DNA from 3 places in the Bradyrhizobium sp. BRP56 genome. Region 1 is predicted to be linked to each of the others. Evidence: predicted binding sites of a transcription regulator. Region 1 holds the regulator's gene; each other region holds the start of a gene.
What was found. The regulator PhoB, encoded in region 1, activates phosphate uptake and scavenging genes when phosphate is short. The targets are predictions, from matches to a motif close to TGTCATNNANCTGTCAT.

Region 1 (7,982 bases):
GCTGCATCGCTGGCGCTCCTTCGAATCAAAGCGCCAGTGAGAGAATCATACAACATGCTGCAGAGACGCCACTTCTTGCTGCACCGAGTCAATCTGTCGCGCCCCAAAACCGTGTAGACACGCTAGTGCGAAAGCAGGGACCCATAACCACCGATGTGAGTTGCTTGCATCAAGCTGGTGCCCCGGCCTTCGCAACAATTGACAGCGGTGGTTATGGGTCCCAGGTCGCGCTTCGCTTGCCCGGGACGACAACGCTTACTGATCTACGACTACGCGACCGCGTCGAAACACCAGGCCAGAATGCCCTTCTGCGCATGCAGGCGGTTTTCCGCCTCGTCGAACACCACGGATTGCGGCCCGTCGATCACCTCGTCGGTGACCTCCTCGCCGCGATGCGCGGGCAGGCAGTGCATGAACAGTGCGTCCGGCTTGGCGAGCGACATCAGCTTGGCATTGACCTGATAGGGCCGCAGCACGTTGTGGCGGTGCTCACCCTCCTTGTCGCCCATCGACACCCAGGTGTCGGTGACGACGCAGTCGGCGCCGCGCACGGCGGCTTCCGGATCGGTGCCGAGCATGATCGGCGCGCCGGTCGCCTTGATCCAGTCGCGCATCGGCTTTTTCGGCGAGAGCTCCGGCGGGGTCGCGACATTGAGCTGGAACTTGAATCGCTCGGCGGCATGTGCCCAGGAGGCCAGCACGTTGTTGTCGTCGCCGGTCCAGGCCACGGTCTTGCCCTCGATCGAGCCGCGGTTTTCCTCATAGGTCATGAGGTCGGCCATCACCTGGCAGGGGTGCGAGCGCCGGGTCAGGCCGTTGATGACGGGAACGGTGGCGTGAGCCGCGAGCTCGAGCAGCGCGTCATGATTGAGGATGCGGATCATGATCGCATCGACATAGCGCGACAACACGCGCGCGGTGTCAGCGATGGTCTCGCCGCGGCCGAGCTGCATCTCGGCGCCGGTCAGCATGATGGATTCGCCGCCGAGCTGGCGCATGCCGACGTCGAACGACACCCTTGTGCGGGTCGACGGGCGCTCGAAGATCATCGCCAGCGTCTTGCCTTCGAGCGGCTTCCTGCCCTTCTCATGCGCCTTCAGCTTCGCCTTCATGGCGGCTCCGGCGGACAGCATGTTGCGCAGCTCGCCGAGCGGCAGCTCGTTGATATCGAGGAAGTGACGGACCGGCTTGCTCATTATCCAGCCGCCTTCTTCGGCTGCGCCGCCGACAGCACAGAGCAGGCGCGCTCGAGCGCGGTGATCGACTGGTCGATCTCGGCCTCGGTCACGATCAGCGGCGCCAGGAACCGCACCACATTGTCGCCTGCGCCGACGGTGAGCAGCTTCTCGTTGCGCAGCGCTGCGATCAGGTCGCCCGACGGCACCACGGCCTTGACGCCGATCAACAGCCCCTCGCCGCGCACCTCCGACAGCACACCGGGATAGCGGTCGACGACGGAAGCGAGCTTCTGCTTGAGCAGCAGCGACATCTTCTGCACATACTCGAAGAAGCCGGGTTTCAGCATGACGTCGAGCACGGCATTGGCGGCGGCGACCGCGAGCGGATTGCCGCCGAAGGTCGAGCCGTGCGAGCCGGGCGCCATGCCGGCCGCAGCCTGGGCGGTCGCCAGCACCGCGCCGATCGGAAAACCGCCGCCGAGCGCCTTGGCCAGCGACATCACGTCCGGCGTGACGCCAGTGCGCTTGTAGGCGAACAGCTCGCCGGTGCGGCCCATGCCGGTCTGCACCTCGTCGAAGGCGAGTAGCAGGCCGTGCTCGTCGCAGAGCGCGCGCAGCGCCTTGAAGAACGCCTGCGGCGCCGAGCGCACGCCGCCCTCGCCCTGCACCGGCTCGATCAGGATGCCGGCGGTGTGCGGACCGATCGCCTTCTTCACCGCCTCGATGTCGCCATGCGGCACCTGGTCGAAGCCGTCCATCGGCGGGCCAAAGCCCTCGAGATATTTCGCCGAGCCGGTCGCCGCCAGCGTACCCAGCGTGCGGCCGTGGAAGGCGCCCTCGAAGGTGATGATGCGGTAGCGCTCGCCATGGCCCTTGGAGAAGTGATAGTGGCGGACCAGCTTGATCACGCCCTCCATCGCTTCCGCGCCGGAATTGCAGAAGAACACGAAGTCGGCAAAGCTCTGCTCGCACAGCCGTGCGGCAAGCACCTCGCCGTCCGGGCTCTTGAACAGGTTCGACATGTGCCAGAGCTTGGTCGCCTGTTCCTGCAGCGCCTTGACCAGATGCGGATGCGCGTGCCCGAGCGCGTTGACCGCGACGCCCGAGGTGAAATCGAGATAGCGGTCGCCGTTGGTTGCGATCAGCCAGGCGCCCTCGCCGCGCTCGAAGCCGAGATCGACCCTGGCGAAGACGGGGAGCAGATGCGACGTGGCAGCGTTGGTCATGGCGATCACTGACGGTTTTTAAGCCGACAATTGCCGCTGCGCCTTGACGCCAGCGCAGCAACGGCCAGCTTCGGAAAACAAAACGGCCGCCTTTGCGGGCGGCACGTGGCGGGCATTCTATGCTGCGGTCGGTAAGTGTCAATCGTCACGAAGTGGCCTTCCTGCAATGCGAAACGAGCGCAATCCGGAGCATTCCGGTGCGGTGGAAAAGCCTCATCGCGATGCTTAACTGTGTGGGAACATGTGGACGCACGGCCGCGGACTCTTGCGCCAGAGTCACGCCATATTGTAGCGTTTGGCCTGTCGGGTACGACATCTCGTGCGGCGGTACTGGACCCTCTAAGTAGCCTTTGTGTCTCGCGTAAACGTTCGGGCGCAACACCGTGCCCGGCGAGGGCTAAGGGATTCTGGCCGCAGGGATATTTGTCCAGATTGGCTCGCAGCGCCGCTCCAATGATTGGCCGGCGCTACGCGAAGGGAAGAATGCGATGACTGTATTGACCTGGTCCGACGATCGCGTCGAGCAGCTGAAGAAACTCTGGGAGTCCGGCCTGTCGGCCAGCCAGATCGCGGCGGAACTTGGCAATGTGACGCGAAACGCCGTGATCGGCAAAGTGCATCGGCTCGGCCTCTCCGGCCGCGCCAAGGCACCCTCCACGGCCGCGCCGCGGCAGCGCAAGGCTCGCCCGGCCCAGCACATGATGCGGGTGGCGCGTCCGGTCTCGCGCGGCAACACCGCGCTGGCGCATGCCTTCGAGGTCGAGATGGAGCCCGATCCGATCTCCTACGACAATGTGGTGCCGATGAGCCAGCGGCTGTCGCTGCTCGAGCTCAACGAGGCCACCTGTCACTGGCCGGTCGGCGATCCCTCGAGCCCGGAATTCTTCTTCTGCGGCGGCAAGGCGCTCGCCGGCCTGCCCTATTGCGCGCATCACTCGCGCGTCGCCTACCAGCCCGCCGCCGATCGCCGCCGGCCGTCGGCGAAACCGCAGATCAAGTGAGCACTCGGGAAAACGACGGAAGACCTGAAAAACAAATCCCCGCGAAAGCGGGGATTTTTTTTGTGGCCTCCACCGTCATTGCGAGGAGCGTTAGCGACGAAGCAATCCATCGTTCCGCGTTTGCGGTGAAATGGATTGCTTCGCTACGCTCGCAATGACGATGCTGGATGGGCCGGGGCTAAGCCAACGCCCATTACGGCTGCGGCTCGGCCTTGGCAAAGCGGTCGTCGAGCGCGTAGCCGGCGCCGCGCACGGTGCGGATCGGATCCTGCTCGCGGCCCGGATTGAGCAGCTTGCGCAGGCGGCCGATATGCACGTCGACGGTGCGCTCATCGATGTAGATGTCGCGACCCCAGACGCTGTCGAGCAGTTGCTCGCGGCTGAACACGCGGCCGGGATGCTCGAGGAAGAATTCGAGCAGGCGATACTCGGTCGGCCCGAGATCGATCGGACGGCCCGAGCGCGCCACGCGGCGCTTCTCGCGGTCGAGCTCGATGTCGCCGTAGGTCAACACGGTCGCAAGCCGCTCCGGGCTGGCGCGGCGCAACAGGCCCTTCACCCGCGCCAGCAGCTCCGGCACCGAGAACGGCTTGACGATGTAATCGTCCGCGCCGGTGGCAAGCCCGCGCACGCGCTCGCTTTCCTCGCCGCGCGCGGTCAGCATAATGATCGGAAGCTGCTTGGTCTCGGGCCGCGCCCGCAGGCGGCGGCACAGTTCGATGCCGGACAGGCCCGGCAGCATCCAGTCCAGCACCACGAGGTCGGGAACGCGCTCCTTCAGCCTTGTATCCGCATCGTCGCCGCGCCCCACCGTCTCGACATCGTAGCCTTCCGCATCGAGATTGTAGCGCAACAGCGTCGTCAGCGCTTCCTCGTCTTCGACTACCAGAATGCGTGCGCTCATCGGTCTAAGTTCTTTCTCTGTGGTGATCCGTTGCCCAGACGCAAACCGAAACGCTTACTTCCTCAAGCATAGTCCCCGCGGAAGCGAGTTGTCGCGAGGACCATCCAGTTTCACTCTTGCCGGTTCCGCGCTTGCCGATCATGCCTCAGTTGCCCGGCACCGTGGTGGCAAAAGTGGTCATGTCGCCCTTCGGGCGCTTGTCGGTGATCTGCTGGCCCTCGATCATGTAGAACACGGTCTCGGCGATATTGGTGGCGTGATCGCCGATCCGCTCGATGTTCTTGGCGCAGAACATCAGATGGATGCAGAACGAGATGTTGCGCGGATCTTCCATCATGTAGGTGAGCAGTTCGCGGAACAGCGAGGTGCAGATCGCATCGACCTCCTCGTCGCCCTTCCAGACGTTCATCGCCGCCGGCAGGTCGTGCGCGGCGTAGGCGTCGAGCACCGACTTGACCTGCGACAGTACGAGGTCGGTCATGTGCTCGAGGCCGCGGATCAACTTCAGCGGCTGGAAATCGCTCTCCAGCGCCGCGACGCGCTTGCCCATGTTCTTGGCGAGGTCGCCGATCCGCTCGAGATCGGTGGCGACGCGCATCGCGCTGACGATCTCACGCAGGTCGATCGCCATCGGCTGGCGGCGCGCGATCGTCAGCACCGCGCGCTCTTCGATGTTGCGCTGCAGATTGTCGATCTCGATGTCGGCGGCGACCACGCGCTTGCCGAGCGCGACGTCGCGACGGATCAGCGCGTCGACCGACTCGGTAATCATTCGTTCGACCAGGCCGCCCATCTCGGCGACCAGGCGGGTCAACTCCTGCAGGTCGCTGTCGAATGCCTTGGCGGTATGTTCAGAAGCCATCGCTTGTCTCCCTCAACCATGATCCCGGGGATCATGGCTTCGTGTCCTGAATTTTAGCATGACCTGATCGGAAAACCGGTTTCCACTTTTCCGGATCATGCGCCGGTCAACCGAACCGGCCGGTGATGTAGTCCTGGGTGCGCCGATCGCTCGGTGAGGTAAAGATCTTGTTGGTGTCGTCGAACTCGATCAGCTCGCCGAGATACATGAAGGCGGTCTTGTCGGAGACGCGCGCCGCCTGCTGCATGTTGTGGGTGACGATCGCGATCGTGTAGTCCTCGGAGAGCTCCTGGATCAGTTCCTCGACCTTGGCGGTCGAGATCGGGTCGAGCGCCGAGCACGGCTCGTCGAACAGGATCACCTCGGGGCGCACCGCCACGGTGCGCGCGATGCACAGGCGCTGCTGCTGGCCGCCGGAGAGCGACAGGCCGGAGGCGTTCAGCTTGTCCTTGACCTCGTTCCACAGCGCGCCGCCGCGCAGCGCCTTCTCGACCCGGTCGTCCATCTCGGACTTCGAGATCTTCTCGTAGAGGCGGATGCCGAAGGCGATGTTCTCGTAGATCGTCATCGGGAACGGCGTCGGCTTCTGGAACACCATGCCGACCCGCGCGCGCAGCAAGTTGAGGTCGAGCTTGGGGTCGAGAATGTTGGTCTGGTCCAGCATCAGCTGGCCGACCGCGCGTTGGCCCGGATACAGGTCGTACATCCGGTTGAAGATGCGCAGCAGGGTCGACTTGCCGCAGCCGGACGGGCCGATGAACGCCGTGACGCGGTTGGTGCCGAGCGTCAGGTTGATGTTCTTCAGCGCGTGGTGCTCGCCGTAATAGAAGTTGAGATTGCGCACCGTGACTTTCGGCGGCGCTTCCGGCAGCGGAACCTGCGGAATGTGGCCTGCGGCAGTCGTGGAGACGGAAAGCTCGGTCATTTTGCGGCCCTTTCGGCACCAAGGATACGCGCGCCGATATTCAACGCGAGCACGGTGAATGTGATGAGCAGCGCACCGCTCCACGCCAGCTCTTTCCAGTAGGCGTAGGGGCTCTGCACGAAGTTATTGATGGTCACCGGCAGGTTGGCCATCGTCTTGGTCAGATCCAGGCTGAAGAACTGGTTCGACAGCGCGGTGAACAGCAGCGGCGCGGTCTCGCCGGCGACGCGGGCGGTCGCCAGCAGCACGCCGGTGATCAGCCCCGATCGCGCCGCACGATAAGCGATCCGCTTGATCACCAGCGAACGCGGCAGGCCGAGCGCGGAGGCGGCCTCGCGCAGCGGATTGGGCACCAAGAGCAGCATGTCCTCGGTGGTGCGCAGCACGACCGGGATCACGATCACCGCGAGCGCAAGGCTGCCTGCGATCGCCGAGAAGCCGCGCATCGGCACCACCACCGCACCATAGATGAACAGGCCGATGATGATCGAGGGCGCGCTGAGCAGGATGTCGTTGATGAAGCGGATCACCGAGGTCAGCTTGTCGTGCTTGCCGTATTCGGCGAGGTAGGTGCCGGCGAACAGGCCAAGCGGCGCGCCGATGCCGACGCCGATCACGGTCATGATGACCGAGCCGACGATGGCGTTGAGCAGGCCGCCTTCGGTCGAGCCGGGCGGCGGCGTGTTCTGGGTGAACAGCTGCACGCTGAGGCCGGCAAGGCCGTTATAGAGCAGCGTGATCAGGATCAGCGCCAGCCAGGTGACGCCGAACAGCGCCGCGCCGACACAGAGTGCGCGGATGACGATGTCGCTGCGGCGGCGGGATTTGTAGATCGGGTTCATGGCGTTACTTCCCCGCCTTCTTTTCAAGCCGCATCAGCATCAGCCGCGCGCCGGCGAGCACAAAGAAGGTCAGCACGAACAGCAGCAGGCCGAGCAGGATCAGGCCGGACTGGTGCAGGCCGTCGCTCTCGGCGAATTCGCTGGCGATCGCCGCCGAGATCGTGGTGCCCGGCGCGAAGATCGACGACGAGATCCGGAACGAGTTGCCGATGATGAAGGTCACCGCCATGGTCTCGCCGAGGGCGCGGCCGAGCGCCAGCATGATGCCGCCGATCACGCCGACGCGGGTGTAGGGAATCACGACGCTGCGGACGACCTCCCAGGTGGTGCAGCCCATGCCGTAGGCGGCCTCTTTCAGCACCGGCGGCACGGTCTTGAACACGTCGACCGAGATCGCGGTGATGAAGGGCAGCACCATGATCGCAAGGATCAGCGCAGCGTTGAACAGGCTGAGATAGGACGGCGGGCCTGCGAACACCGCGCCCAGCACCGGGACGCCCTCGAAGATCCGGATCATGAAAGGCTGGAAGGTGTTGGCCAGGAACGGGCCGAGCACGAAGAAGCCCCACATGCCGTAGATGATCGAGGGGATGCCGGCGAGCAGCTCGATCGCGATGCCGATCGGGCGGCGCAGCATTTGCGGGCAGAGCTCGGTGAGGAACACGGCGATGCCGATGCCGACCGGAATGGCGATCAGCATCGCGATGACCGAGGTGATCAGCGTGCCGTAGATCGGGCCGAGCGCGCCGAGCACCGGCGGATCGGCCGAGGGCGCCCAGCGCTGCGTCCAGAGGAAGGCGAAGCCGTATTCCTTCATCGCCGGCCAGGCGCCGACGATCAGCGACAGGATGATGCCGCCGAGGATCAACAGAACCGAAATCGCCGAGATGCGGGTGATCCAATAGAAAGTGAGGTCACCGAGCTTGAAGGCGCTGAGGGCCTTGGCGCGATCGTAAGGTCCCGCGGCTTCCATCACATCGCTCTGAACAGCCATGTCTGCCACGCCAATCCCCTCTTTAGTATGCAAAAGCCACGCAAGCCGCT
Region 2 (7,982 bases), on a different contig from region 1:
CTTGCCGCCGAGCTCCTGGCTGACGCGCTTCACGGTCGGCGCCGCACGCTTGGCGACGTCGACGCCTGCGCGGGTCGAACCGGTGAACGAGATCATGTCGATGTCCGGGTGCTCGCTCATCGCGGCACCCACCTCCGGGCCGAGGCCGTTGAGGAGGTTGAACACGCCCTTCGGCACGCCGGCTTCATGGAGGATTTCCGCGAAGATCAGCGCCGAGGTCGGGGTGAACTCCGACGGCTTCAGGATCATGGTGCAACCGGCGGCGAGCGCGGGCGCAACCTTGCAGGCGATCTGGTTGAGCGGCCAGTTCCAGGGGGTGATCATGCCGACGACGCCGACCGGCTCGCGCACGATCACGGCGGTGCCCATGGTCTCCTCGAACTCGTACTTCTTCAGCACTTCGAGAGTGTTCATGAGGTGGCCGAGGCCGGCGCCGGCCTGCAGCTTCTCGGCCATCGGCAGCGGAGCGCCCATTTCGTCGGAGACGGCGGCGCCGATCTCCTTCATGCGGCCCTTGTAGACCTCGACGATCTTGGTGAGCAGCGCGACGCGCTCCTCGCGGCTGGTCCGGGAAAAGGTCTCGAAGGCGCGCTTGGCGGCGGCGACTGCCTTGTCGACATCGGCCTTGGAGCCGAGCGCAATCTCATACATCGCTTCTTCGGTCGCGGGATTGACGACCGGGGTGGACTTGCCTTTGACGACGGGATCGACCCAGGCGCCGTCGATGTAGAATTGCATGCGATTGACCATCGGAAACCTCTTGTACGGGGCGTATGGAATGGGGAACGAAAGCGTTCGGCAGGCATCCTTGCACGAAAGCCCGGCGAATTGAACCCGCCATATGCGGGACGCGGCTCGTGCGCGTCCGCGAGATATAAGGGCCGAGCCGCACGTGTGGCAAGGCTCCTTCGCACTCCCCTTCCGGTGATGCTACACCGCCATCTTGCGATGCCGCACCGGGGCGCCGACCGAGACGCTTTCCGCCGCGTCGATGATGGCATTGGCGTCGATGCCATAGTGGCGGTAGAGGTCGCCGATCGTGCCGGTCTGGCCGAAATGCTCGACACCGAGCGCCTCGACGCGGTGGCCGCGCACGCTGCCGAGCCAGCCGAGCGTTGCCGGATGGCCGTCGATCACTGTCACAATGCCGCAGTCTCGGCCGAGCGGCGCCAGCATGCGCTCGATATGACTCAAATGCTGCGCGCCGCGGCGGTCGCGGCGCAAATTCCGCGCGGCGGACCAACCCGCATAGAGCCGGTCGGCGGAGGTGACCGCCAGCAGACCGACGTCGCGGTGGCTCTCGCCGATCAGGCCGACCGCCTCGATCGCCTCCGGCGCGACGGTGCCGGTATACGCAATGACGATGTCGCAGTTCGGACCCGGCTTGCGCATCCAGTAGGCGCCGTCGGTGATGTCGCGCTGCAGGTCCGGGGTCATGATCCGTTGCGGCTGCTCCAGCGTCCGGGTCGAGAGTCGCAAGTAAACCGAACCACCCTCGGCGCCCTCGCGCTGCATGTGGCCGAACCCCCAGCCCATGATCACGGCAAGTTCATCGACGAAGGCCGGATCGAACGAGGCGAGCCCGTCCTGCCCGATCCCGATCAAAGGCGTCTTGATCGACTGATGCGCGCCGCCTTCCGGCGCCAGCGAGATGCCCGACGGCGTCGCCGCCACCATGAAGCGGGCATCCTGGTAGCAGGCGTAGTTCAGCGCATCGAGACCGCGTTCGATGAAGGGATCGTACAGCGTGCCGACCGGCAACAGCCGCGCGCCGTTGATCTGGTGCGACAGGCCGAGCGCCGACAGCATGATGAACAGATTCATCTCGGCGATGCCGAGCTCGAGATGCTGTCCCTTCGGCGAATATTCCCAGGTGTAGGCGGACGGGATCTTCTCCTGCCGGAACAGGTCGTGGTTCTCCGCCTTCGCGAACAGGCCGCGGCGGTTGACCCAGGCGCCGAGATTGGTCGACACGGTGACATCGGGCGATGCGGTGACGATGCGCGAGGCGAGTTCGCTATTGCCGCGCGCCAGCTCGTGCAGCACGAGACCAAAACCCTGTTGCGTCGACATCTGCGCCGAGGCCTTGAAGGCCAGCCGTTCCGGCACATCGATTTCGGGCGCCGACAGGCGGCGGCGCCCCTCGCGGTTGAACGGCGCCTCGGCGAGGAATGCCTCGAGCTCCGCAGGCTCCTGCGACAGGCCCTCAAACTTGTCCCACTCGTGGCCGGGGCGGATGTTCTGCGCGGCGCGCCACTTCTCCATCTGCGCCACCGTCATCAGGCCGGCGTGATTGTCCTTGTGGCCCTGCATCGGCAGCCCAACGCCCTTGATGGTGTAGGCGATGAAGCAGACCGGACGGTCGTGGTCGACGGCTTCAAAGGCCTCGATCATGCTCGCCATGTCGTGGCCGCCGAGGTTCGACATCAGCGCCAGCAACTCGTCGTCGCTGCGGCGCTCGATCAGCGCCGACACCTCGCCCTGGTCGCCGATGTCGTCGCGCAGATGCTTGCGGAACGCGGCGCCGCCCTGGAAGCAGAGCGCGGCGTACATTTGGTTCGGGCAGTTGTCGATCCAGCGCCGCAGCGCCTCGCCGCCGGGCTCGGCGAACGCCTCGAGCATCAGCTTGCCGTACTTCACGATCACCACGTCCCAGCCGAAGTTGCGGAACATGGTCTCGAACTTGGCCCACAATCCCTCGCGCACCACGGCGTCGAGCGACTGCCTGTTGTAGTCGACCACCCACCAGGTGTTGCGCAGGCCGTGCTTCCAGCCTTCGAGCAGTGCCTCGAAGATGTTGCCCTCGTCCATCTCGGCGTCGCCGACCAGCGCGATCATCCGGCCCTCCGGCCGGTCGTTCAGCCAGCCGTGCGCCTTGACGTAATCCTGCACCAGCGAGGCGAACAGCGTCTGCGCGACGCCGAGGCCGACCGAGCCGGTCGAGAAGTCGACGTCGTCGCTATCCTTGGTGCGCGAGGGGTAGGACTGCGCGCCCTTGTAGCCGCGAAAATTCTCCAGCTTGTCGCGGGTCTGGTGGCCGAACAGATACTGGATGGCGTGGAACACCGGGCTCGCATGCGGCTTCACCGCAACGCGGTCCTGCGGACGCAACACCGAGAAATAAAGCGCCGACATGATGTTGGCGAGCGAGGCCGACGAGGCCTGGTGGCCGCCGACCTTCAACCCGTCGGTAGAGGGCCGCACGTGATTGGCGTGATGGATGGTCCACGACGACAGCCACAGCACCTTGCGGGCCAGGGCGGACAGCATGTCGAGGCGTTCAGGCGCGATTCCCATGGCAATGCTCCGGGCGATATGCCGGAATGTTACTGCCGCAGGCGGCGGCGAAAATCTCAATTCCACGCGACAGCACAGGAAAAATTGGGATAAATTCCCACGATCCGACTTCAACTGACGAGTTCATCCCAATGCCTGCCCTCGATGCCATCGACCGCAAGATCCTGAGTCTGCTCCAGACCGACAGCCGCATGACCATGCAGGAACTCGCCGACAAGGTCGGGCTGTCGGTGTCGCCTTGCCACCGCCGGGTCAAGCTGCTCGAGGAGCGCGGCGTGATCTCTCGCTACATCGCAACCGTCGACCAGAAGTCGATCGGGCTGCACGTCTCCGTCTTCATCTCGATCAAGCTGGCACGCCAGAAGGAGGAGGACCTCAACCGCTTCGCGCGCGCGATCTCGAAATGGGACGAGGTGCTCGAATGCTACCTGATGACCGGCAACCGCGACTATCTGCTGCGCGTCGTCGCCGCCGACCTTTCCTCCTATGAGGCATTCCTGAAGAACAAGCTGACCCGGCTCGACGGCATCGCCTCCATCGAGTCGAGCTTTGCGCTGAGCCAGGTGAAGTATTCGACAGCGTTGCCGGTGTGAGGGCGTTGGTTGGTCAATCGAATGACACCAACCCCACAGTGTCGTCCCGGCCTAGTGCGCAATTGCGCACGGCGGCCGGGACCCATACGCCGCAGCAGTTGTTGTGAGAGGGACTCGTCGTTGCAGCATCGCTTAACAATTTGCATTTGGGGTTATGGGTCCCTGTTCGCAGGGACGACACTGAGTGTGTTGCGCTGTCAGTGAGCATACCTTCGCATTCTCGGGACATGAATCGTCCGAGTTTTGCATCTCGTTCCGTTTTGCAAAAGGGGCTTGCGCCGTCGGGCAACTCAGTGATTGGCGCTGGCGCTCTGGCCGGCTGGACGGCCTCGCCGCGACAACCAGGCTACGGCGCGATCCATATCCCAATCACGATGATGGCCAGTGAGACGGCAATGACCAGCATATCGGTGGTGAGCCAATCCGGCATTCCGTTTGATGGCTGCTCGCTCATGTCCGCGACTCCTTCTGTTCGCGTCGAGCCAACATGCTGGAGCGGACCGGCGCGAACGAGGATGAACTGGTTCACATAAAGCTAGGAAAAAGCGGCAAATTCCGCGTGTTTTAGCGCGCTTAAGTTGCGCCACACGGTCGATCTGCCGCGCAGGTTTCTGAACATGTTCGACAATGCCGACGCTTCGGCACAGTCACCATCATCGTCGTTCAACGCGCTGCGAGAGGCGGCTGAACGTCACCGGATTGCGGGCGCAACTCAGCGCCGACCTGCCGCCACGCGACAGGCCGCACACGGCCGACGAAGTGGTCGAGGTAGTGGACTCGCCGTCCCGTCCTGATCCTCACAGCACCTTGCGCTGTGCGAGGTTCTTCATCAGCGCACCGACGCCGAAGGTCCAGGGCTCGCATTCGTCGCTATTGCGCATCCGGTTGACCAGCTTGCCGAGCTGCGGCGCGGCGATGGTCACGATGTCGTCGCGCTTGTGGGTAAAGCCCTCGCCCTTGGCATCGCGATCCTTGACCGGCGCGAACATCGTGCCGAGGAACAGCGCAAATCCATCAGGATATTGATGCACGGGGCCGATGGTCTGGGCGACCAGATCGGTCGGGTCGCGGCTGATCTTGCTGATCGAGGAATGGCCCTCGAGCACGAAGCCGTCTGCGCCAGTCACGGTCAGGCCGACATCCATCTTCCTGACATCGTCGAGCGAGAAGGTCTGGTCGAACAGCCGGAGCAGCGGGCCGATCGCGCAGGACGCGTTGTTGTCCTTGGCCTTCGACAGCAACAGCGCCGAGCGCCCCTCGAAGTCGCGCAGATTGACGTCGTTACCGAGCGCGGCGCCGACGATCTTGCCGGCGGCGGAGACGATCAGCACGACCTCCGGCTCCGGATTATTCCAGGTCGACTTCGGATGCAGCCCGGCATCCATGCCTGATCCGACCGAGGACAGCGTCGGCGCCTTGGTGAACACTTCGGCGTCGGGACCGATGCCGACCTCGAGATACTGGCTCCAGGCATTCTGATCTATCAGCACCTGCTTCAGTTTCATCGCCTGCTCGGAGCCGGGCTTCAGCTTGGAGAGATCGTCGCCGACCAGGCGCACCACCTCCTTGCGGATCGCGTCCGCCGAGGACGGATTGCCGCGCGCCCGCTCCTCGATCACGCGCTCCAGCATCGAGATCGCGAAGGTGACGCCGGCGGCCTTCAGCACCTGGAGATCGACCGGCGCCAGCAGATGCGGCGTGGCCTTGTCGCGGCCGTCGGGCGGGGTGTTGGCAAGGATCGCCTCGAAATCGCCGATCCGCTCGCCGCGCGTGGCGCGCAGCGCGGCCGCGGGATCGCTTTCCTCGCAGAGCGCGCTCACCGTCGGGAACCGCGCCGTGACGTCGAACACGCCGTCTGCCCGCACCGCGACGACGGCCGGCCCGCCGGCCTGCGGCAACCAGACCCGCCCGACCAGCGTGCCAGCGGTGCCGTCCTCCGGCAGGACGTCTTTTGGCGTGAGCGAAATCATCGGCACATCTCCCTTTTTGGTTTTGTCGGCTTGTTAGCACAGTCCGCCCGGCGGCGTGAAACAGCGGTCACGGCATTGTCATAGAGGGGTAACATCGCCCGTCAATGCTGCCGTCCGATCCATCTAACACACTGAAAGACGGACCTTCATGACGACCTCCGCCCTCACCGACGAAGCCTCCCGGGATGAAGCCGAAGCCTTGCGCGCCCGCATCCATCAGGAGATGGCCGACAGCCTCGACGAGGAACTCGAGCTCGAGCTCGACGACATGAGGCTCGACGAGCTCGACCATGACGGCGCCGCCGGCAGGCCGTCGATCGACCGCAAGTTCTATTTCCGCGAATTGCTGCGGCTGCAGGGCGAGCTGGTCAAGCTGCAGGACTGGGTGCAGCACGAGAAGAAGAAGGTCGTCGTGCTGTTCGAGGGCCGCGATTCCGCCGGCAAGGGCGGCGTGATCAAGCGCATCACCCAGCGGCTCAACCCGCGGGTCTGCCGGATCGCGGCGCTGCCGGCGCCCAACGAGCGCGAGCGCACGCAATGGTACTTCCAGCGCTATGTCTCGCATCTGCCGGCCGGCGGCGAGATCGTGCTGTTCGACCGCAGCTGGTACAACCGCGCCGGCGTCGAGAAGGTGATGGGGTTCTGCAGCGACGAGCAGTACGAGGAATTCTTCAACTCGGTGCCGGAATTCGAGCGCATGCTGATCCGCTCCGGCACCGTCCTCCTGAAATACTGGTTCTCGATCACCGACGAAGAACAGGCGTTCCGCTTCTCGATGCGGATCCAGGATCCGCTGAAGCAGTGGAAGCTGAGCCCGATGGACGTCGAGGCGCGGACCCGCTGGGAGCTCTACACCAAGGCCAAGGAAACGATGCTGGAACGCACCCACCTGCCCGACTCGCCATGGTGGATCGTCGACGCCGTCGACAAGAAGCGCGCCCGGCTCAACTGCATCTCGCATCTCTTGAGCCAGATCCCCTATCAGGCGGTCACCCACCAGCCGGTGGTGCTGCCGCCGCGGGTGCGCAACCCGGACTATCACCGCGGCCCGATCCCGCAGGAGATGTACGTGCCCGGACGATATTGATTCTGGGCGCGCGCACGCTCTGTCCTCCCCCGCTTACGGGCAGGGCAATCGCATATGGAATGAACCGATTCTTCCGCGCCGTCATGGCCGGGCTTGTCCCGGCCATCCACGTCTTTTCTTCGCGTGGAAACGAAGACGTGGATGCCCGGGACAAGCCCGGGCATGACGAGTTTGTGGGAACTCCGATCGCCTCAAACGGCCATATGCGATTGCCCTACGCTTACGGGGGAGGATCACTAAATCGCGATAATAGATTGTGAGGCAGCTCACTGGTCCTTTTGCGCCCTCCCTCTAAACCAGAGGTTGCTCGCAATTCGCGGGCTAGAAGGAGGCGTACGCTATGTTGAAAGAACATCTTGAAAGCAAAAGCTCGGCGACCGACCAGCCAGAAAGCTATAAGGGTGTTGCGACACATGCTATCCAAACCCTTGACCTCAGTTGGAGCGCGCCCATTCGTTACGGCGATTGCAAGCTGTCCGGCTTCTTGAACGGCACCCTGAACAACGGCCCCACTCTCAGGCTTCGTTCTGACGGAACAGCAGAATTGCTGGCAAAATTTTTCTCGACCGACGACGGTGATGTTTGGGTTATCGATCGTCTCGTTCTTTTGGACATTCACGGGACGGTGCTTTTTCAATTTCCACACCTTTCAAGTCCAGAAACCCAGACAGACAACCAAGTGCTCGATTGGGTAGCCGAACTGAGCTTCCCCGCCGTTTTCTTTTCTTCGGTCACAGGGGCGAACATGACCTATCGTTGCTAACCCCTAAGGGCGCGGTTCGCGGCTTATTCGACCTCCCCCACAAGCGGGAGAGGTGAAGTCCGGCACGTAGGCGACCGCGCCCTCGCCTTGCCTACCAATGGTGCAGGCGCGCGCACTTGCTGGCACCGGATACCGACGCTAGGCTTCCCCCGATCTGGTGCAGGGAGGCCCGCTTGACTCAATCCGACGACATCAAAATCTCCGAAGATCGCCGTGACGCGCTGCGCTATGCGCTCGGGATAGGCAGCGGCGCGGCGCTCGCGGCCGCGATG
Region 3 (7,982 bases), on a different contig from region 1:
TTCGATCGAGGTCGAGAACGCGTTGCGCGCCCACGAGGCGGTGCAGGATTGCGCCGTCATCGGATTGCCCGACGACAAATGGGGCGAGCGGATCGTCGCCGTGGTGCAGCCGCGCGTCGGCCACACTGTCGATGCGACCGCGCTCGCCGCCTTCGTCAAGCAGCAGATCGGCAGCATCAAGACGCCGAAGCAGATCGAGGTCTGGGACGATCTTCCGCGTTCCAAGGTCGGCAAGGTGCTGAAGCCGGACATCCGCAAGCGACTCGAGCCGCGGTTCTGATCCGCTTCGCGCGAAAGTGCCTTGTCCTGAACATGTATTGACAACCAGCCGATGACGCCGGAAGACGGGCGCGCGCAACATCGCGTGTGCGAACCAGGGATGACTGATGTCCCGCGATTTTCGCCTTGATCGCGTTCCCGTCGACGTTCTCGCTTACGAGCTCGCCGAAGAGAGGGCGAGTGCGCTCGGCCGCATGGGCCGCGCGCTGGAACAGGCGCTCGCCAGGCTGCGCGAGTTCGATGCCGCCCATCCGCACACTGAAGCACCTGCGCCCACACAGCAGGCACGGCGCCTCCTGGTGCGGGAGGCCGGCCATGCGCTCTGGATGTTCGTGGTGCAGCGGGAGGCCTGCGGGCTGCGCAACAACCGCATGCTGATGCGCGACTACAATGTCCCCGGCGAGGTGCAGCTCAGCATGGGCCCGATGCTCGCCCCATCGACGCAATCGCCATAAAAAATGCGCGGGCCGCCTCGGTGTCGAGGCCTGCCCGCGCATTGAATTCGCGGATGCTGAATTCAGCCGTAGATTTGCGTCAGTGGACGCTGACGGCCTGCAACTCGTTGCTCCATGCGTTCGCGACCGCGGCTTCGCGGCTGTCGGTCAGCATGATCGGCGTGCCGTCGGCGGCGTGCAGTGCGAACAGCTTGAGGCCCGGCGCGATCTTCGGCGCCTGCGGAAAGAGATCCGGCACGTCCTCGGAGCGGACCTGCTTCACATAGGCGATATGACCTTCGCCCAGATGGGCCAGCGCTTCCGGCGTGACGCTCTCGGATTCGATGGTGGTGGTACTCAGTTCACTCATGGTCTCGACTCCTCAGTCAGATAAGCGGTCGAGTCCGCTCGTTGTTTCTATTATTCGTGCTCATTGATAGCGATTGTCTTAATGACCCGTTCAGGTTCCGGCCTGGCCAGGTCAATCGACAACAACCCGTTCTTCAGATCCGCGCCCAGCACCTGCATCCCCTCCGCCAGCACGAAGGTGCGCTGGAAGTGGCGCGCGGCGATGCCGCGATGGATGTATTGCCGAGCCTTGTCGTCCTGCTGGCGGCCGCGGATGACGAGCTGATTTTCCTCAATAGTTACATCGAGTTGGTCGCGGGTGAAGCCCGCCACCGCCAAGGTGATGCGCAGCCGCTCAGGCTGCCCGTTGGTACGGTCGCACCGCTCGATGTTGTACGGAGGATAGCCGTCGGCGCCCTTCACGACGCGGTCGAGCGCACGCTCGATCTCGTCGAATCCCAGAAGGAACGGACTGGACAACGATGGAACACGAGACATTACAAAGTCCTCTCGAAGCGACTTTGAGGGGCCCTTGCGGCGCCCCATGCAACCGGCGGGCCGTCTGGCCTCCGGTCAGTGAGGGATATGGGGGCGATCTGGATAGCGTTCAAGCAGCCCCGAAACCAGCCTAAACGCCCGCAACATGGGGGTAAATTCTTCCCGATCGGTTACTCCCCGACGCGCTTGCGGCCGTCGGCAGTAAAAAGATGCAGCTTGTCGCGGGAGGCGACGGCCCGGATCCGCTCGCCGATGGCGGGACCCGAGACGCCGGGAACCCGGACGATCACCTCGCCGGGCGGCAGCTCGCCCGGATTGGTGGCAACGCCCTGCTCCTCGCGCTGGCGGCTGCCATAGACGAAGGTCTCGGCGCCGACATGCTCGATCGCCTCGACCGTGAGGCCAAGCGCGACGCCGCCGGATCCGGTCTCGCTCGAGATCACGAAATCCTCCGGCCGGATCCCGACAATGCCGGCGCCGTCGGCGCCCGTGATCTGGGACTTCAGCTCGTCCGCACGCAGCGGCATCAGGTTCATCGGCGGCGCGCCGATGAAGGAGGCGACGAAGGTGGTCGCCGGCTTCTGGTAGATGTCCAGCGGATTGCCGATCTGCTCGACCTGGCCGCCGTTCATGACGACGAGGATGTCGGCGAGCGTCATCGCCTCGAGCTGGTCGTGGGTGACGTAGATCGATGTGGTGTTGAGCCGGCGCTGCAGCTTGCGGATCTCGACCCGCATCGCGATGCGCAGCTTGGCGTCGAGGTTCGACAGCGGCTCGTCGAACAGGAACACTTTCGGCTGGCGCACGATGGCGCGGCCCATCGCGACGCGCTGGCGCTGGCCGCCGGAAAGCTGGCGCGGCTTGCGCTCCAGCATCGGCGAGAGCTCGAGGACGCGCGCGGCTTCCTCGACGCGGGTCTTGATCTCGGCCTCGGCCATGCCGCGGTTGCGCAGGCCGTAGGCCATGTTGTTGTAGACGCTCATATGCGGATAGAGCGCGTAGTTCTGGAACACCATCGCGATGTCGCGATCAGCAGGCTCGACCTGGTTGACGACGCGGCCGCCGATGTCGATCTCGCCGCCGGTGATGGTCTCGAGCCCCGCGACCATGCGGAGCAGAGTGGACTTGCCACAGCCGGATGGGCCGACCAGCACGCAGAACTGGCCGTCGCCGACGTCGACATCGACGCCCTTGATGGCCTCGAAGCCGCCGGGATAGGTCTTGCGGACGCTGCGCAGCGTGACGTTAGCCATTACTTTTCCGTCTCCACCAATCCGCGCACGAACAGTTTCTGCATCACGACGACGACGAACACCGGCGGCAGCATCGCGAGCAACGCGGTCGCCATCACGATCGGCCATTCGGTCAGCGCATCGGTCGTCGTGATCATCTTGCGGATGCCGACCTGGATGGTCTGCATGTCGTCACGCGTGGTGATCAACAGCGGCCAGAGATACTGATTCCAGCCGAGGATGAAGAGGATCACGAACAGCGCGGCCATGTTGGTGCGCGACAGCGGCAGCAGCGTATCCCAGAAGAAGCGGAACGGGCCTGCGCCGTCGATGCGGGAAGCCTCCAGCAATTCATCCGGCACGGTCATGAAGAACTGGCGGAACAGCAGCGTCGCGGTCGCTGACGCAATCAGCGGCAGCGACAGGCCGGCATAGCTGTCGAGCAGATGCAGATCGGCGACGATCTTGTAGGTCGGATAGATGCGTACCTCGACCGGCAGCATCAAGGTGATGAAGATGATCCAGAAGATCGCCATCCGGAACGGAAACCGGAAATACACGATCGCGTAGGCCGAGATGATCGAGATCGCGATTTTACCGACCGCGATCAAGAGCGCCATGATCAGCGAGTTCAGCATCATGTTCAGCACCGGCTCGCGGGTCGAGCCGCTCGTGCCGACAAACAGCGTCTGGTAGTAGGTCTGGAGGAAATGGCCGCCGGGCAGCAGCGACATCTGGCCGTTGGCGATGACGGCGTTGTCCTGGGTCGAGGCGACCAGGGCGAGATAGACCGGGAAGGCGACGATCGCGATCCCGATCCACAGGATGGCGTGAGCCAGATAGCGCTGGAAGCCCTCCTCCTCGACCATCAGTAGGTCACCTTGCGCTCGACGAAGCGGAACTGGATCGCCGTCAGCATGACGACGATGACCATCAGGATGACCGACTGCGCCGCCGACGAGCCGAGATTGCCGCCGAGCAGGCCGTCCGTATAGACCTTGTAGACCAGCGTCTCGGTTGCCTTGCCGGGGCCGCCGCGGGTCATGGTGTCGATGATGCCGAAGGTGTCGAAGAAGGCGTAGACGATGTTGATGACCAAGAGGAAGAAGATGGTCGGCGACAACAGCGGGAAGATCACGGTCCAGAACCGCCGCATCGGACGGGCGCCGTCGATCGCGGCGGCCTCGATCACGCTCTTCGGAATGCTCTGCAGCCCGGCGAGGAAGAACAGGAAATTATAGGAGATCTGCTTCCATGCCGCGGCGAGGATGATCAGGGCCGCCGCCTGGTCGCCGTCGAGCAGCGGATTCCAGTCGATGCCCATGGCGCGCAGATAGCGCGACAGCACGCCGAGCGAGGGGTGCAGCATGAACACCCAGAGCACGCCGACCACCGGCGGGGCCACCGCATAGGGCCAGATCAGCAGCGTGCGATACAGCGTCGAGCCCCGCAGCGGCCTGTCAGCCATCACAGCGAGCAGCAGCGCGAAGGACAGCGAGGAGACCGCGATCGCGAAAGAGAACACGAAAGTCCGGACGATCGCCGCGAAATAGGCCGGCTCCTTGAACAGCTCGAGATAGTTCTCGAACCAGACGAAGCTGGTGGAAAGGCCGAAGGCGTCCTGCAGCAGGAAGGACTGGATCACCGCCTGCACGGCCGGCCAGTAGAAAAAGATCAGGACGATCGCGAGTTGCGGGGCAACCAGCGCGTAAGGCAACAGCTTTGATTGGAAAATCGCTTGCTTTTGCATGGGCTCGGAAGAAGGGCAGGCCGCGGATGCGGCCTGCCGGTTGATGGCCCTAAAGCGCGATGAGATGAGGTTGGATCGTCATCGCGCTTTAGCTTGTCGTCTGGGCATGCTGGAAAACCGCTTCGCGCTTTTCCGGATCATGCCCGAAGGCATCATGTCAGCGGACGGCGGTCTTTTCAAACTGCCGCAGCATCTGGTTGCCGCGCTCGACGGCGGCGTCCAGCGCCTGCTTGGCGGTCTTCTTGCCGGCCAGCGCCTGCTCGATCTCCTCCGACCACATGTCGCGCAGCTGCACCATGTTGCCGAGGCGCAGGCCGCGGGAATTCGCGGTCGGCTCCTTGTTGGTGAGCTCGAGCAGCGGGGTCTCGAGATAGGGCTGGTCCTTGTAGAAGCCTTCTTCCTTGGCCTTGGCATAGGCGGCCTTGGTGATCGGCAGATAGCCCGAGGCCTTGTGGATCCAGACCTGGCGATCGGTGTCCGAGAGGAAGGTCAGGAACTTGGCCACGCCCTTGTATTCCTCGGCCGACTTGCCGCCCATCACCCAGAGCGAGGCGCCGCCGATGATCGAGTTCTGCGGCGCGCCCTTGGCGTCGGGATAATACGGCATCGGCGCAGCGGTGAAGTTGAACTTGGCCTGCGCCTTGACGTTGCCGAAGAAGGCCGACGAGGTCAGGTAGATCGGGCATTCGCCCGAGGTGAAGCGGCCTTCGCCGGTGTTGGTGCGGCCGGCATAGTCATAGGTCTTGTCCTTCTGCAGCTCGACGAGGTTCTCGAGATGCTTGACCTGCAGCGGGCCGTTGAATTCGAGCACGGTGTCGAAGCCGTCGAGACCGTTGGCCTTGCTGGCGAGCGGCACATTGTGCCAGGCCGAGAGTTGTTCGAGATTGACCCAGGTGACCCACGAGCCGGAGAAGCCGCAGGTGTTGTAGCCGGCTGCCTTCAGCTTCTTGGCGTCGTCGAACACTTGCGGCCAGGTCTTCGGAATCTCCGCGATGTTGGCCTTCTTCAGCGCATCGAGATTGATCCACATCACCGTCGACGACGAGTTGAAGGGGAACGACAGCATCTCGCCCTTGGAGGTCGAGTAGTAGCCGGTGATCGCGGGCAGATAGACGCCCGGATCGAACTTCTCGCCGGCGTCGGCCATCAGCTTGTAGACCGGTTTGACGGCGCCGGTGGCGGCCATCATCGTCGCGGTGCCGACCTCGAACACCTGCATGATATGCGGCGCGTTGCCGGCGCGGAACGCGGCGATGCCGGCGTTCATGGTGTCAGCGTAGCCGCCCTTGTAGGTCGGGATCACCTTGTAGTCGGATTGCGAGGCGTTGAAGTCGTTGGCCAGCTTGACGATGACGTCGTTGTTGGCGCCGGTCATCGCGTGCCACCACTGGATCTCGGTCACCGCGAACGCGGGCGACGCGAATGCAAGCGCGGCAGCGGCTGCCGCGGCAGCGCCTAGTCGTCGAAAGAACATCAAAACCCCTCCCAATTGGAACATCATCTTTCGTTGCGCGCGTTATCAGCGCCGGATGACGTTCAAATGACCGTATAAACGAAAGTCATGGTAGGGGGGAAGCCGAAGCGAAGGGAAGCGGTAAAAAAGGCGAAGACCGCAGCCGGCTCCGTGCGGTGTAACGCCGGCCGCGACGCTGCACCGCAGTGTTGATGCGTCGGCCGGTTCGATACGGGCCGACGCTCCAGCTTTGTCCTGACGCGAACCGGTGCCCATCACGCATCACGTGCGGGACAGGCTCGAAAACGTCTTTAGCGCTTGCGCTGGGGACCGCAGACCACGCCTTTTTCAACCAGGCCGTTGATCTCGTCCTTCGAGTAGCCGAACTCGCCAAGCACTTCCGCGGCGTGCTGGCTGAACTTCGGCGGCGTGCGGCGCAGGTTCGGCTTGGTGCGTTCGAGGCGGATCGGCGAGGCGACGCCCTTGTACCAATCCTTCTCGATGACGTCGCCGCGATGAATGGTGTGCGGGTTGGTCAGCGCCTGGTCGATCTTCTGCACCGGGCCTGCCGGCAGGCCGGCGGCGAGCAGCCGATTGCACAGCGGCTCGGCCTCGTGCTGGCTGAACACCGCGGCCAGCTCGACGCGGAGCGCATCGCGGTTGGCGATGCGGTCCTTGTTGCGGGCAAAGCGCGGGTCGGTGCCGAGCTCGGGCTTGCCGATCTCCTTGGCGAGCTTGCGGAAGGTTCCGTCATTGCCGACGCCGATGAAGATGTTGTCGGTCTTGGTCGGGAAGATCGCGTACGGCACGAGGTTGGGATGCTCGTTGCCGGTGAGCGACGGCGGCTTGCCGTGCATGAAGTAGTTCGCGGTGTGCGGGTGCATGATCGCAAGCCCGGTCTCGTACAGCGTCGTCTCGATGAACTGGCCGAGCCCTGAGCGCTGCCGCTCCGACAGCGCCATCAGGATGCCGATCGTAGCGTAGAGCCCGGTGGTGATGTCGACCAGCGGCACGCCGGTCCGCATCGGACCGCTCTCCGGCGAGCCGGTCGCCGCGATCATGCCGGTCATCGCCTGGATGATCGCGTCATAGCCGGGATTGCCGCCGCGCGGGCCGTCGGCGCCGAAGCCGGAGATCCGGCAATGCACGAGGCGCGGAAATTTCGCGCGCAGCACGTCGTTGCCGATGCCCCATTTGTCGAGCGTGCCCGGCTTGAAATTCTCGATTAGCACGTCGGCGGTCTCGAGCATCTTCATCAGCACCGCGCGTCCGCCCTCGGAAGCGAGGTCGAGGCCGATCGAGCGCTTGTTGCGGTTGATGCCGACGAAATAGGCCGCGTCCTCGTCATGGAAGGGAGGGCCCCAGTCGCGCACCTCGTCGCCGGCGGGCGGCTCGACCTTGATTACGTCGGCGCCGTGGTCGGCGAGAATCTGGGTGCAATACGGACCGCCGAGCACGCGCGTCAGATCGATCACGCGCAGGCCGGTCATCGCGCCCGTAGCCGCTGGGGTATTCATGGAAACAACCTTCGCTCAGTTGGGATCAGATAACGAGGGTCCCAGAGCTAACGGTCTTCAGCCGGGGCAGCAATGCTTCCGTCGGCGCAGGCCCATGCAGCAGGCGGCGCATGCGTTCGCCAAGCGAACCAGCCGCTGAAAGAGCAATGGTCCGCCACGTGTCGCGGCGGACCATTGCGTGATGTGGAATTAGACGACGCTCAGCTTGACGTCGACATTGCCGCGGGTCGCGTTGGAATAGGGGCACACATGGTGGGCCTTCTCGACCAGCGCTTCAGCGTCGGCGCGGGAAAGGCCGGGCAGCGACACCGCGAGCTCGACGGCGAGGCCGAAGCCGCCTTCCGAGCGCGGGCCGATGCCGACCGTCGAGGTCACCGAGGCGTCGGCGGGAACCTTGGGGCCGCCCTGCGAGGCCACGAACTTCATCGCGCCGATGAAGCAGGCGGCATAGCCGGCCGCGAACAGCTGCTC

Region 2: ppk2 (polyphosphate kinase 2) is a predicted target of PhoB. The motif match lies at 5,937-5,953, and genes of this name have one in related genera.
Region 3: ugpB (sn-glycerol-3-phosphate ABC transporter substrate-binding protein UgpB) is a predicted target of PhoB. The motif match lies at 6,071-6,087, and genes of this name have one in related genera.

What each region holds. Positions count from the first base shown of each region.
Region 1 is NZ_JADYVV010000064.1:46,251-54,232, reverse strand. It holds gene argF (ornithine carbamoyltransferase) at 270-1,196, opposite strand; gene I6F38_RS33600 (aspartate aminotransferase family protein) at 1,196-2,404, opposite strand; gene I6F38_RS33595 (GcrA family cell cycle regulator) at 2,893-3,405, shown strand; gene phoB (phosphate regulon transcriptional regulator PhoB) at 3,599-4,309, opposite strand; gene phoU (phosphate signaling complex protein PhoU) at 4,455-5,171, opposite strand; gene pstB (phosphate ABC transporter ATP-binding protein PstB) at 5,278-6,096, opposite strand; gene pstA (phosphate ABC transporter permease PstA) at 6,093-6,938, opposite strand; gene pstC (phosphate ABC transporter permease subunit PstC) at 6,943-7,932, opposite strand.
Region 2 is NZ_JADYVV010000016.1:125,335-133,316, forward strand. It holds gene I6F38_RS14250 (aldehyde dehydrogenase family protein) at 1-750, opposite strand, end outside; gene I6F38_RS14255 (transketolase) at 931-3,297, opposite strand; gene I6F38_RS14260 (Lrp/AsnC family transcriptional regulator) at 3,429-3,890, shown strand; gene I6F38_RS14265 (fumarylacetoacetate hydrolase family protein) at 4,688-5,860, opposite strand; gene ppk2 (polyphosphate kinase 2) at 6,009-6,947, shown strand; gene I6F38_RS14275 (DUF6294 family protein) at 7,288-7,710, shown strand; gene I6F38_RS14280 (transporter substrate-binding domain-containing protein) at 7,884-7,982, shown strand, end outside.
Region 3 is NZ_JADYVV010000026.1:781-8,762, reverse strand. It holds gene I6F38_RS19355 (AMP-binding protein) at 1-280, shown strand, start outside; gene I6F38_RS19350 (DUF6665 family protein) at 387-734, shown strand; gene I6F38_RS19345 (DUF1150 domain-containing protein) at 814-1,083, opposite strand; gene I6F38_RS19340 (Hsp20 family protein) at 1,134-1,559, opposite strand; gene I6F38_RS19335 (sn-glycerol-3-phosphate import ATP-binding protein UgpC) at 1,730-2,812, opposite strand; gene ugpE (sn-glycerol-3-phosphate ABC transporter permease UgpE) at 2,812-3,660, opposite strand; gene ugpA (sn-glycerol-3-phosphate ABC transporter permease UgpA) at 3,660-4,541, opposite strand; gene ugpB (sn-glycerol-3-phosphate ABC transporter substrate-binding protein UgpB) at 4,699-6,015, opposite strand; gene I6F38_RS19315 (CaiB/BaiF CoA-transferase family protein) at 6,306-7,511, opposite strand; gene I6F38_RS19310 (organic hydroperoxide resistance protein) at 7,701-7,982, opposite strand, start outside.